2 regions of the Neobacillus oceani genome follow, and region 2 is predicted to be linked to the other one. Evidence: riboswitches for the same ligand, from Rfam matches in the RefSeq annotation. Region 2 holds a riboswitch; the other holds the start of a gene.
The links. A riboswitch is a leader RNA that binds a small molecule or an ion and turns the genes downstream of it on or off. The one in region 2 is predicted to bind preQ1.
Positions count from the first base shown of each region.

Region 1: it holds a riboswitch for preQ1, as region 2 does, so the genes downstream of both, queC (7-cyano-7-deazaguanine synthase QueC) here and V1499_RS02220 (QueT transporter family protein) in region 2, are expected to answer to the same signal.

Region 1 is NZ_CP143543.1:2,252,338-2,259,634, forward strand. It holds gene V1499_RS11200 (adenylate cyclase) at 1-610, shown strand, start outside; gene V1499_RS11205 (hypothetical protein) at 1,094-2,020, shown strand; gene V1499_RS11210 (hypothetical protein) at 2,132-3,109, shown strand; partial or broken gene V1499_RS11215 (MFS transporter) at 3,859-5,091, shown strand; PreQ1 riboswitch class I at 5,166-5,208, shown strand; gene queC (7-cyano-7-deazaguanine synthase QueC) at 5,259-5,921, shown strand; gene queD (6-carboxytetrahydropterin synthase QueD) at 5,924-6,400, shown strand; gene queE (7-carboxy-7-deazaguanine synthase QueE) at 6,393-7,118, shown strand.
Region 2 is NZ_CP143543.1:428,313-435,609, forward strand. It holds gene V1499_RS02200 (aldose epimerase family protein) at 1-748, shown strand, start outside; gene V1499_RS02205 (LacI family DNA-binding transcriptional regulator) at 763-1,755, shown strand; gene V1499_RS02210 (NUDIX hydrolase) at 1,804-2,301, shown strand; gene V1499_RS02215 (YbaN family protein) at 2,326-2,706, shown strand; gene V1499_RS02220 (QueT transporter family protein) at 3,232-3,720, opposite strand; PreQ1 riboswitch class I at 3,727-3,771, opposite strand; gene V1499_RS02225 (glycosyltransferase family 2 protein) at 3,960-4,640, shown strand; gene V1499_RS02230 (glycosyltransferase) at 4,731-5,969, shown strand; gene wecB (non-hydrolyzing UDP-N-acetylglucosamine 2-epimerase) at 6,024-7,154, opposite strand; gene V1499_RS02240 (hypothetical protein) at 7,200-7,297, opposite strand, start outside.

The DNA of each region.
Region 1 (7,297 bases), 1.8 Mb from region 2:
TATATTTGTTGATTTAAGAGACTCCACCACACTTTTTACTAATTCAGATGATGTGGAAATTTCAAAAGTTATTCGTGGGTTTACCTCGGAAATTATAGAAATCCTAAGGAACAATACAGATGGAAACGATCTTAAAGAAATTGGTATTAGAGGAGACTGTGTATTTGCGGTTTACTCAACACCGTATCAACAGGACATTTATGAAATTGCTAGAAGAGCCTTTTATATAAATACTTATATAAAAATGCTAAATAAACTATTGAAGAAACGAAACCTACCCACTATTAAAGTAGGAATTGGATTAGCAACAAAAATTACTTTAGCCGTTAAAGCTGGTAGAAAGTCTTCCGGAATTAATAATTTAGTTTGGATTGGCGAAGCTGTTGCAAAGGCATCTAAGTTATCTGATATCGGTAATAAGAATGGTAAAGACCCTATTGTTATGTCTTCCACCTTTTATGACAATTACATAGAGGTTGGAATTAAAAAAAATGCAAAATCAAAGGATTGGTGGACGTATGTTAATGATAGTACGTATGATGAGTACTATCACGGTGACGTAATCATAAAGGATTTTAACGAATGGATAAATAACGGAATGGAAGATTAATGAAAAACAAAAGCCGAATCCATTATAAATAAAAGAATGTAAAAAACCAACCGAATAGAAATTTTAAATAACCGATATTTTTGGAAATAACTAGACAAAACAGACCATAAACTTTTGGATCTTTTGTGGTAGTTAATCAATTACTGATGGGTGAGTTATTTCGTTTTGTGGGAAAAGGAATTTTCGTAACGGCTAAAATATACATAAAAGGGGAAGCGCATTTCAGGATAGAAACGTGCTTCCCCTTTTGTTGGAATTAGCTTTAGCCGTTTCTGGACACAAGTACCGATTAACTATTCAACTCATTTAAGGTATCTAGATACGGGTCGATAACTGAAAATTAATATTATTACCTTTAGTCGGTACCGTCATTGTATGGGGAAAAAAAGTATTCATTTTATCCTCGAAATAAAGACCTTTTGGAACAGTAAATAATTGGGGTATAATTCCAATTGATTAGAAATAAAAAAGGAGGACTATTGATTGAAACAAAGTAGATGTAGTCATATTTTAGAGCTATCACAGGAATTATTAGATGATATTGAACTTAGCCGTCTTAGTGGGGAACAACTAATTTTAAAAGCTAGTAGATTAGCAAGACTTTCCGGTCCAGAAGAAGTTCAAAAATGGCTATCTCTGGAATTAGGGGGATATATAAATACACCAATAGGAAAAAAGTACATGGCTAAAACAGGCAGATGGATAAATCGAGTAGAAGAAACTGGATATTGGGATTCTTTAGCACAACTAGAAGCCGCATTAGAATCAAATAAATTAAAATTGCAGACAATGAGTATAGCAAATGCAAGTGGTAATTATGAAATTATAGCTATTAACAATGTTATTCAAGCAATAAATATTACGACCAACAATATCTCTAAATATGAATCAATAAAAAGTAGAGTTTTGGCTCAGTTACACAATTTTGTTACGAGTGTGTACTATGATAAGATGTTTGATTCTTTATCCGAAAGTATCTTTGAGACATATAAAAGTGATGTGGATGAATTAATTACTGAATATTGCGGTGAAGTAATTCAACAAATACCATTTGTTATGGACCGATTATCAGATGGAGATTCAGAATCGGTTAGCCAAGCTCTAAATACGTGTAGAAGAATTATTGATTCATTTGCAGATAGTGTCTTCCCAGCACAGGATGAAACTCTTGAAATCGATGGAAATCATATTTCTTTAAAAGCCGACAAAACTCAAAATAGGATTAATGCTTTTATTAATAATAATTGTGAAAGTAAATCAAGAAAGAAAAAGATTAAGCAAAATTTATCCAATTTATATGACCGTGTTTCTACGGGAGTACATAAAAGAGTAGATGTATATGAAGCTAAGTCATTATTTTTAAATACGTATCTAATTTTAGGTGAAATTTTAACTTTAAATAAAAAATAGTATTCAAGTGCTTTAATCTTATGGATTGAATTTTAAAACAGCTTAATTTAATTTCCTTATTTTACGATTATTTTTTACATCAACTAACGCGTTGAAAGGAAGAGAAAACAATTGAATTATCATTTTATTGCTAAATTATTTGATATAAAAATTTCCACTTCTTTGTCCCGAGGTAAAATAATAGATGATAAAGCTCGTATTTCCAATGGAACAATGAATTATAAAAGATTTTTTGAAGATGATTTCTTTATAAAATCCATTGGATTTCTTGAAGCCAATGCATTCGCGAATAGTACTTATGTGTATGAGGTAGGGGAATATAACGACCTAAAGAAGGTTTTTGAAAAACCATACTATCCCACTGCATATCTAAATTACTTAATCAGAAAAGTTCAGATTTTTTTAAACGCTTTATGGTTAGTTAAAGATAATAGTGTTAATTTAGAATTGGGTTTTTTATATATATATTCTAATAACAGTCCACACCTTAGAGGAGTGCATAGCAATTCTGGAACCTCATCACCGACTAATTGTTATGGTGAGTATGAAGAATCAGTGTTTACTATGGATGAGTTGGAACTTGCAATTAAATACAACAACATTATACAATCAGAAAATTGGGACGAAAAAGAATTATCGGCTGGAAGATTGCCTTTAAGAAATCCTTTAACTAAAGAAAACGGCAGAGTTGGAAGAGCATTTTATTTCTTGATGTTAGCTCGAAGTGAATCGGTCTTACCGCTTAAAATAATGAATTTCTGTTCAATTTTAGAGTGCTTATTTACATCGGATAGTTCTGAGGTAACCCATAAAGTATCGGAAAGGTTTGCCCGTTTTATGGGGAAAAATTTAAATGAGCGAATAAGCTATTTTAAATTAGTAAAGGACCTATATAAAATAAGGTCAAAAGCCGTTCACGGACAAATAGTGAGAGAAACTCCTGAGCAAATGAAAGAGCTTTTAAAAGAAATTGACAATAATATTAGAGAAATATTTGTCGGATATTTTACAAGGGAAGAAAAGTATAAAGTATTTAACCTCAATAATGAAGAATATGAGAAATGGTTTAATGAATTAATTCTAAAATAACGGTTTATTTAAAGTATTGATCCTTGTTATCAAACCGAAACTTATTTATTAAAAGAATCCTGGCATATTAAGGTTTTCAAGGTTTGTACAATATTTTCACTTTTCATAGGGTGGGACGATTTCTAGAGGAGGCAGGAATGAAATATGATGTAAAGCAATATAAAAAGGGCGACAACCATATAATGATTATAAAATAGTATTATTATAATATTGTAATGATTAGTCAACACTATATGTAGACTGTGACGCTACAGTACAATTATGCTATCAACTATCTGGAGTCGGACAAAATTCTTATGTGAATTATTCAAAGGCGCGGAAAATACTGGGACTAAATTAGGATTGCCCACTTAGACATTCCAGAAAATTCATCAATCCTGGCAGGAGTATACACATGCAGTCCTCAAGGGAGAGGGCAAGAAGTCCGTTTTGATTATATTCCATTAGAAGAACTTGATTACGATCCAACAAAGGGTTACTTATTACAATATTGTTTTTATTTTCTTTTTTTACAAGTTAAATTTATATACGTTGAAATAAATATTTACAATAATAGTTTGGAATGTAAGTTGATTGGACCGGAGGGCACCAACTCCTGCGGGATGCAGCGGCAAGGTGGGGGTCCACAGGCTCTTGCGCCGAGGAGGCTCCACTGACGACCCGCGGAAAGTGTGTGCCCGGAGCGGTAATCAACCACAAGGTTCCTTTTAATTATAAACATTGTGGAATCAATAAATGCGAGGTTAAACATGACAACATTGCTTTTAGTAATCATATATTTGGCTTTTATCAGCCTGGGGTTGCCGGATTCATTGTTGGGGGCGGCGTGGCCCGTGATGCAGCCAGACTTTGGAGCTCCGCTGGAGACGGCTGGCTACCTTTTTATGACGGTTGCGGGCGGGACAATCATCTCCAGTTTGGTCAGCGGAAGGGTACTTAAACGATTCGGGACCGGCAAGGTTACATTTGTCAGCGTTTTAATGACAGCTGTAGCTTTGCTCGGATTTCATTTTGCTCCATCAATTGGTTGGCTTGTTGTTTTTGCAATCCCACTGGGATTGGGAGCAGGAGCTATTGATGCGGGATTAAACGATTATGTTGCTGTAAATTATAAGGCGCATCATATGAGTTGGTTACATTGTTTTTGGGGAGTCGGACCTACATTGGGCCCTATCATTATGGCTCAGTTTATTTTTAGAGGGTAATACTTGGAGAAATGGATATTTTGTTATTTCTGGCATTCAGTTTGCGTTAGTTATTATCCTTCTCTTCGCTTTGCCTTTATGGAGCAGAGTGAATAAACCCGACACTATTCCTTTTAATGATGAGACTACAGATCAGAAACGTGTAAAGAATCATAAAGATTCTGTAGATGTGCCCCCATTAAAAATTAAGGGGGTAAAACTGGCACTTGCCTCGTTCTTGTTTTATTGCGGGGTAGAAGCAACAGTGGGCCTTTGGGGAAGCAGTTTTTTGGTTAATGTAAAAGGGTTAAGTGCGGCAACGGCAGCTACATGGGTTTCCTTATATTACGCGGGCATCACTATTGGCAGATTTATTACTGGCTTTATTACTTTTAAAATTACGAACCGTACTCTCATTGAGTGGGGCAAATAATAGCATTAATTGGTACTGTTATTGTATTTTTGCCGTTGCCGTCCATTTTTTCATTAATTGGTTTTGTTACTGTTGGCCTCGGCCTGGCTCCGATATTTCCTGGTATGTTGCATGAAACGCCAGCCCATTTTGGGAAAAAGCATTCACAGACAATCATGGGCTGTCAAATGGCACTCGCGTACACGGGTACCACATTCATGCCGCCGTTACTCGGCTTCATGGCGTCCCAAACAACAATTGGAATCTTCCCGATTTGTATCGTGATTTTTGCAGCGGTCATGCTCCTAAGTTCCGAAAAATTGAATCAAGCACTTAACAAGGAGGACTTAATCAAAAGGGAAGATGCAAAACAGTTTGTTAATTAAGTTGGAAGGCCATGCAAAATTTCGTTTAATCGTTTATAATGATGAAATGACCTATATAAAAAATCCGCCATTTGGCGGTAGAGGTTCTAGCTACCCTCTTTAAAAAACTAAGGAAACAGTACTGCTTTCTTTAGCCGTGCTGTTTTTTTGTTGGAAGGAGAAAGAAAATGTTAAAGAGTGAAAAAGCGCTCGTTGTGTTTAGCGGGGGACAGGATAGTACGACTTGCCTTTTTTGGGCAATGGAGCAGTTTGCCGAGGTTGCCGCTGTAACGTTTGACTACAATCAACGGCATATTACAGAAATAGAATGCGCTAAATCGATTGCAAAGGAACTTGGCATTGAGCACTATATCCTCGATATGAGCCTGCTGAATCAGCTTGCCCCGAATGCGTTGACGAGGGACGACATTGAAGTTAAGGATGGGGAAGGCGGCGGGCTGCCCAATACGTTTGTGCCGGGCAGGAATTTGTTGTTCATGTCATTTGCCGGGGTACTGGCCAGCCAGATTGGGGCGAAGCACATCGTTACCGGAGTATGTGAAACGGATTTCAGCGGTTATCCCGACTGCCGTGATATTTTTGTGAAGTCGCTTAACGTGACTCTTAATCTATCGATGGATCAAGATTTTGTTATTCATACACCGCTGATGTGGCTGAACAAGGCTGAAGCATGGAAACTAGCCGATGAGCTGGGAGCGTTCGAGTTTGTCCGTGAAAAGACGCTTACCTGCTATAACGGAATCATCGCGGACGGCTGCGGCGAATGCCCTGCCTGCAAGCTAAGGAAAAAAGGCCTGGATGACTATCTGGCAGAACGGAATGGGATGTAATGATGTACGGATTCAGGATTGTAGATAAATTGCAAAAAATTGATGTAGATATTAAGCGTGACCAATTGAAGTACCATTCGAAACGGGTCCTTGTCAGCAAGGAATTCACGTTTGATTCGGCTCATCATTTACATGATTATGAGGGTAAATGCAAAAACCTTCATGGCCATACGTATAAGGTCGTTTTTGGGATCAGCGGTTTTGTTGACAACCGCGGCTTGATGATTGACTTCGGTGATATTAAAGAAATTTGGAAAAATGAAATTGAAATTTTCTTGGATCACCGATATTTGAATGAAACACTTCCGCCTATGAATACAACTGCGGAAAACATTGTCGTGTGGATTTATGAAAAAATGGCTGAATCGCTGAAAAAACGCGCGAATTTATATGATGGCGCGCGCGTTGAATTCGTCCGTCTCTATGAAACTCCGACCAGCTATGCGGAAGCGAGAAGGGAGTGGATGGAGGATGAGTAAGATACCTGTTATGGAAATCTTCGGTCCGACTATCCAGGGCGAAGGGATGGTCATGGGCCGCAAGAGTATGTTCGTCCGGACTGCGGGGTGTGATTATAAATGCTCCTGGTGCGACTCCGCTTTTACGTGGGACGGGTCTGAAAAAGAAAGAATCCGAATGATGGCCCCAATGGATGTCTTTCAAGAACTCAAGGAACTTGGTGGCGACCACTTCGACCATGTGACGATTACAGGTGGAAACCCAGCTTTGATTGGAGACGCAATGAAACAGTTCATTGAACGTCTTCACCAATCTAATATTGAAGTAGGATTGGAGACTCAGGGAAGCAAGTGGCAGGACTGGTTTTACCTTGTCAACGACTTAACGATCTCTCCTAAACCACCTAGCAGCGGTATGAAACCGGATCTTGAACTATTGGATGATATCATTCGCAAGTTAAAGAACCACAAATCGAACTTTTCACTTAAAATTGTTGTATTTGATGATGCGGACTTTGAATTTGCTAAGATGTTGAATAACCGTTACATGGGGGATCATATTCCATTTTTCCTATCAGTAGGCAATAGCAATCCCGGAGAGGAAGGGGATATTTCAAGCCGGTTACTTCATTCCCTTGACTGGCTGTGGGGGAAGGTGCTGGAAGATCCTGAAATGAACAATGTTCGCCCTTTGCCACAACTTCATGCCTTGGTTTGGTCGAACAAGCGCGGTGTTTAAGGGTCCGCATGACGAAAGTAAGACTAGAGATTTGGTGATTATCTAAAATACCCCAATTAATTCATTGTGTGTAACAAAAAATTAAATCAAGCACTAAAAAAAAAAACCTACTCAAAAGAGAAGATACAAACCCAACCGTTTGTTAAATATTTTTAATAGATTTTCACCTAAAGGGGTAC
Region 2 (7,297 bases):
CAACCATCTTCATGGCGGACTGAAGGGGCTCGACAAGGTCATTTGGGATGCCAAAGTCCACGCGGAGGGCCCTGTCGCCAAGATTGAATTTACATATGAGAGTACTGACGGCGAGGAAGGCTACCCCGGCAACGTTTCTCTCAGGACAGTCTATACCCTTACAGATGCGAACGAACTCTTTGTGGAGTTTTTTGGAACAACCGACAGGAAGACAATCCTTAACCTGACAAACCATACGTATTTCAACTTGACCGGAAACGCAAAATCGACAATTCTTGGCCACACGCTAAAGTTGGATAGCGAAAGATTCCTTGAGTTGGATGAAAATCTCATTCCGACCGGAAATGTGATCGATGTTGAAGGTACTGCCTTCGATTTCCGGAAGGGGAGAAAGCTTTCGGACGGTCCTGCTTCGAGCCATGAGCAAAATCTTTTTGCTGGAAAAGGCTATGACCACCCGTTTGTACTGAGTAAAAAGAAGAGCGCAACCATTGAATTGCGCTGTGATGATAACGGAAGGAAAGTGGAAGTCGAAACAAATCAGCCCGCGGTCGTTGTTTATACTTCGAACCAATTGGAAGGCGACTTCCTGCTCAGCGGGGGTGCAAAGCCGGAACCATATTTAGCCATCTGCCTCGAGACTCAGAATTATCCGGACGCGATAAACCATCCCGATTTTCCCTCCACCGTCGTTGATAAAGGCGAGGAGTATTATTCGTTTACAAAGTTTACATTCAAAACCGTGTAGAAGGGGAAGGGAAAATGGCCACGATTAAGGATATTGCCAAAAAAGCCCGGGTTTCCATAGCCACTGTTTCCCGGGTATTGAATTATGATCCCTCATTGTCCGTAAGTGATGAAACAAAAAAGAGGATTTTCGAAGCTGCGGAAGAGCTGTCCTATAAAAAGCGAGGGACAAAAAAGTTCTCTTCAACAAAGATTGCCATCATCCACTGGTATACGGAAATTGAAGAACTGAATGACTTGTACTATATGTCAATCCGCCTTGGCATCGAGAAACGCTGCAAACAGCACGGCATTTCAATTGAAAAATATTTTTTGGATGATATAGATGAATTGAAGAAGCCGGATATTATGGGGATCATCGCTATTGGGAAATTTAGTGAAAAGCAGGTGAACCTGTTGGATTCAATCACCGGCAATATCGTGTTCGTGGATTCCTCCCCTTCAGATGAAAAATTTGATTCCATTGTCATTGATTTTAAAGCAGCGACCAAACGTGTCCTCGATTACATAATTGCAAAAGGGCACACCGAAATCGGATATATAGGCGGCAGGGAAACCTTTAAAGACCAAACTGCCGAGATTGCCGATGAAAGGGAAATCACCTTCCGTAGTTACATGAAGGAGCTTGGCCTCTTCAAAGAGGACGCCTTTTATATCGGAGCGTTTAAGGTGGAATCTGGCCATGAGTTGATGGCAAAGGCGATAAAGGACCATGGGAGCCGTCTGCCAACGGCATTTTTTACGGGGAATGACTCGATTGCCATTGGCGCTATGAGGGCCCTGCATGAGGCGGGAATCGATGTACCCGGGCGTGTTTCCGTAATAGGAGTAAATGATATTAGCATTTCGAAATACATTCATCCCCCACTATCAACGGTAAAGATTTACACCGAATTGATGGGGGAAACCGCGGTTGATACACTTGTTGAGAGGCTGGATGGCCGGACAGTAGCCAAAAAAGTTTATATCGCCACAAAACTTGTTTTAAGAAAAAGCAGCAATGGATAGTAAAAAATGGTACGATATAGGTTCATTCTGCCAATTGGAGGGAAACCTATGCCCGAGTTTTGGGATGTTTATGACCGCAACAGGAACAAAACAGGAAGAACAGCAATCCGTGGGGAAAAACTCGCACCGGGGGAATTTCATCTTGTCGTCCATATTTGGATATTGAACAGTAATGGAGAGTATTTGATCCAGAAACGCGCCCCACATGTGAAGGGCTTTCCGAATATGTGGGCTACCACGGGAGGCGCCGCGGTCATGGGCGATGACAGTGCCGCCGCATGTGTCCGGGAAACGAAGGAAGAGCTAGGCATCATTCCTGATATGGAAAATGCCGAGGTTGCTTTTACTGTTTTCAGGGAGGCGAGCATTTCGGACGTATGGCTCGTCAGGCAAAATGTCGATATTGCGGAATGCGTGCTTCAGAAAGAGGAAGTAAGCGCCGTGAAATGGGCCACACCTGAAGAAATCCTCTCCATGGCCAACCGCGGCGAATTTGTCCACTATCGGTATTTACACGAATTATTCGCTGCTGCATTGCCGGCTTAGCAGTTATTTTTCCGAAAGGAGGCGGTGGATATCGTCAAGAAGCCGTTCCGCCTGCTTTTTATCCTGGCGGGACTCCTGTCTCTCGGGCTTGGCATAATTGGAATTGTGTTGCCGGTTATTCCGACCACACCGCTGCTATTGTTGGCGTCGTACTGTTTTATGCGGGGCTCGAAGAAGTTTGAGGCATGGTTCATAGAAAGCTGGCTGTATAAAAAACATCTCGAAGGGTTTGTGAAAAAACGGGAAATGACGTTAAAACAAAAGCTCTCTGTTCTCCTCTTTGCCGACTGCATGATCGCCATCCCGTTTATCATGACGGACAGCTGGGCATTAAGGGCGGGGCTGGCAGCCGTTGTTCTGTACAAATACTATTATTTTTTCACTAAAATCAAGACGGTTGGTTAAAGCGCTCCTTCCCTAGGATTACGGGAGGGGCGCTTCTTTTTCGATATCTTACCAAGATGGAAAAAATAGTGCAAAATGACCTTTAACCCCTTGGAAATAGGGCAAGGCACAAAGAACAAAATATCGAAAAAAGGCCAAACCCGAACAGGTCTGGCCCTCATCTTAGCTGAGGAATTTATAAAATTGAACCTTGTGGATCACTCGAAAAGAGTTGTTGTAATCCAGCTCCACAAGGAAAGCTGCGGCAGCATAGCATCGCACGAAGGAAAAGTGCTTTTCTTTTCCGAGGAGCGCCTAGCCCCTCGAGGTCGCTTCGGTCCTTGAGGTGAAGTCAAAGAGCGACTTCTCCTTCAGGCCCTCCAGCGCTTGGCTACGCTTCGCACGCATTAAGGGCGACTAGGTTTTGCTGAAGCAAAACCAAGTCTTCCTATATCGGGGCTGAACACTAAGGAAAGCTCCTGTGAATAATCATCGCAGGGACAGGCGGTCTTTGCCTGTCACGAAGGCGCTTGCGCCTTTTGTTCGTTAGTCAATAAGCTTTTCAAAATTGATGCGTTTATGAATGGCATACATCAATGGGGCGCCGACCGTAAGGACAACGAATTCACCAAATGCGACTGCCAGCCACGTTGCGAAAAATGGGAATCCCGCGGCAATGTTCAGTTCCCAGGCAATCAGGAACATTGTGAATGTAAAGACCACAGTATTGACCGCCATGCGAGCCCAAATTCCTTTAATATACCGCGATGAAAACATGGTAATCAAAAGGGCGAGTACCGATTGGCCGAAGCCGAAAATAAGGTCTAGGCCAGGATTTGGCGAAAGGAAAAGGTTCGCCAGGAAAACGCCAAGAATAATCCCGAAAAAATACTTCTTGTTAAATACGATGAGATGGTTGAACATCTCTGATAAACGGAATTGAATATTGGAAAAGCTTAGCGGCTGGATCAAAAACGTGACCACAATATACAGCGCCGCAATAATCCCGTTCACTGCCAATGATTTAATTTTCATCTTTCTCTCTCCTTAGTTTTTTAGCGTGGGAGGTTCTCGAACCACGTCCGGCTTTACCCGAAAGTAACATTATAATCCGGGCTATATTCTTCGTCAACGGGGTGGATTTATCTTCCAAATACTTTCGCAAAATTATTGAATTCAGGCTTATCAATAGGGATGCTGTGGAAGTTCAAAGCATTATATTTCTTCCCAGGTCATAAAAGTAATACTAAAAGACTAAAAAAGGGAGGATTGTTGTGGTCTCTGTCATTACGTGTACGAAAAGACCGGATTTTCTTCAAGCAATCCTTCGTAATTTTGAAAATCAAACAATTGAAGAGAAGGAACTCGTGCTCATCCTCCATGGATTTAACAAACATCTAGTTGAAGGCTTGTCCGATAACCCGCTTATTAAAGTCATTGAACTTCCATTTGAAGAACCGCTCGGCTCTTGTTTAAACAAGGGAATCCGCCAGGCAAAATACAATATCATTGCACGGTTCGATGACGATGATTATTATGGTGCCCATTATCTTGAAGAAGCATTGGCTGAAATGGTGAGACACGGAGCCGATGTTGTCGGAAAGCAGTCAATATTTATTTATTTTAAAGACGAGGGGCTACTCGGATTGCTCTTTAAAGGCAAGGAAAATACGTTTATTAAAAATATCGGTGATACACTGGCCGGCTCGACTCTTGTTTTTAGAAAAGTTGTTGCCGAAAGAGTACTTTTTCCTCCGATTTCGGTGGGAGAAGACGCAGTATTTTTGGAGGAGTGTAAAAATCTTGGGATCTGTATGTATGCATCTTCGCCAAATAATTATGTGTATATCCGTTATTCTAGCTCCCACCACACCTCGGATTCAGACAATAGGCGGTTAAAAAAACATTGTTCACCGCTTGTATTCACAAATGATTTCACAAAATATTTCCCCTGAAACCAAACCTGGCTTCATGTAATTGAATACAGCGAATCTGAAAAAACCACTATAGCAATAAAAAGCTAATTTGAAAGGGGTGTAGGATGGATGGATAACGATTACTTAAGCGGAGAGCGAATGAAAAAAAATCTGTTAATGAGAAAAGAGCATTTTAAAAAAAGGAGGATAGGCCTGAATTCCCCTCCACAACAGTTGATTCTTAAAAAGCTTGGGTCAATCGTAGAAAATAATCCGGGTAAGCCGATTGTACTTTTTCCCTCTTTGCTTGATTGGAATATCCCTCTTTTTCAGCGCCCCCAGCATATCGCCCTCAATATTGCGAGCGAAGGAGTAGTGTATCTTTATGGGACGACTAATCAATATGATCAAATTGATGTTATTGAGGAAGTCATGCCACGCTGTTTTTTAGTAAATATGAGAGAACCGGAAGTTGAAGCGGCAATCCTCTTATTTTTGGCCAAACAGAAAAATAGGGTCATTGTGCATATGTACTCCGGAGATATTGTAAGGGAATACGGATTTGTGAGAAAGTGCCTTGAAATGGGATTTGACATCTTATATGAATATATCGATGAATTATCCCCGAGTATATCCGGTGTTTCCATTCCGAGGCCAATCCTTGAAAGGCACTTGAAAATACTTGAAAATCAATCGTGCTATGTGGTTGCGACAGCGGATAAACTTTACAATGATATATTGGATAAAAGGCCTCCTGTTAGATGCGCGCTTGTTTCAAATGGTGTGGATTATGAACACTTTCATGGAGTCCCCAAGAATGGTTCCCCGCCGGTATTAGTGGACGGCCTCCATCTGGGGGAAAAGCCTGTTATTGGCTATTTCGGGGCACTGGCGAACTGGGTTGATTATGCCCTTCTTGAGAAGCTCGCCTTCTCAAGGAGGGACTGGCAACTTGTTCTCATAGGTTTGGACTATGACGGCAGTATAAAGAATAGCAGGCTGCTCTCCATGCCGAATGTCCATTATTTAGGGACGGTAAGGTATGAGGAGTTGCCCGGCTATGCCCACCGATTCAACGTTTCTATGATCCCGTTCCTTGTCAATGAAGTGACAATTGCGACATCTCCTATTAAGCTTTTTGAATATATGGCTGTGGGTAAGCCGATTGTGTCAACAAACCTTCCGGAATGCAGGAAATACAGTGTTGTTATGGTTGCTAAGGATCATAAGCAGTTCCTGGAAAGAGTGGAGGCTGCCCTTGAACTGGGAAGAGATGCAGAACTTATTAAACAGCTAAAGGATGAAGCCCGGAAACACACATGGCGGGAAAAAGCCAGATCCATTTTACTCCTGCTTAACACCGAATAATCATTCCTTCCCGGCTGTAAATAGGGTAAGGAATGATTAATTGGTTTTTCTATATTACTTTGATTCCGTGTGAAGGCCAAAATGATGGAGGATGGCGTCCACTATTCTTTTTGATGCAAAGCCATCCCCATAGACGTTGGAAGGGACCGACATTTTTTTATACAAAGAATCATTTGTCAATAATTCTTTTGTTAACCGGTAAATTCCTCCCTCTTCTATTCCTGCAAGCTTTAATGACCCAGCCTCAATACCCTCGGGCCGTTCAGTCGTATCTCTTAATATGAGGACAGGCACTCCAAGGAAAGGAGCTTCCTCCTGAATTCCTCCTGAATCGGTAAGAATCAAATACGATTTTGCGCAAATATTATGGAAATCAATTACATCAAGAGGATTTGTTAAATGAATGTTAGGCTGGCCTTCGAGTATTTCCGCAGCTAATTTTTGAATAGAGGGGTTTAAGTGGACTGGATAAACTACTGCAACATCGTCAAATTCCCTTGCAATCCTTTTTACAGCCTGAAATATATTGATCATTGGCTTCCCGAGGTTTTCCCGTCTATGTGCCGTTAGCAGGATATGCCTTTTTCCTTCGGTTGAATTGAGCAGGTCATGTTTATAGCTTTTGGTTACAGTTGTTTTCAAAGCATCTATTACAGTATTTCCTGTTAAAAATAATGTCCCAGGGTCTTTGTTTTCCTTGTGCAAGTTGCTTATTGCTGTCGCCGTTGGGGCAAAATGAAGGTCTGCAATAAGCCCTGTCAGCTGTCGATTTAATTCTTCAGGAAAAGGAGAATGTTTATTAAAGGTCCGAAGCCCGGCTTCAACATGGCCAACCTTTACATTGTTATAAAAAGCAGCCAGGGCGGCTGCGAAGGTAGTTGTAGTATCCCCGTGAACGAGAACCAGGTCAGGCTTACTCTTTTTAATGACCGTGTCCAGGCCACTCAAGGATCTGGAAGCAAATTCCCCTAGGCTTTGCCCTGACTGCATTAAGTTAAGGTCAAAATCCGGATGGATGGAAAAGGCTGTTAAAACCTGGTCAAGCATCTCCCTATGCTGGGCTGTTACAGTTACGGATGTTTCAATCAAATCTGGGTGCTTGGCAAGTTCATTTACCAATGGAGCCATTTTAATTGCTTCGGGCCTCGTACCAAAGATGACCATGACTTTTAGTTTTCTTTTCACCTCTATTGATCCTTTCCCATTTATTGAGTATCGAGAAAGAGATGGTTACCAGTGATCGACCTCAAAGGATATGCTTTCGATGTCACGGCATGAAATGATGACTGCAACCGGAGGAAGCTTTGGTGATTTCATTCCTGGCTGAA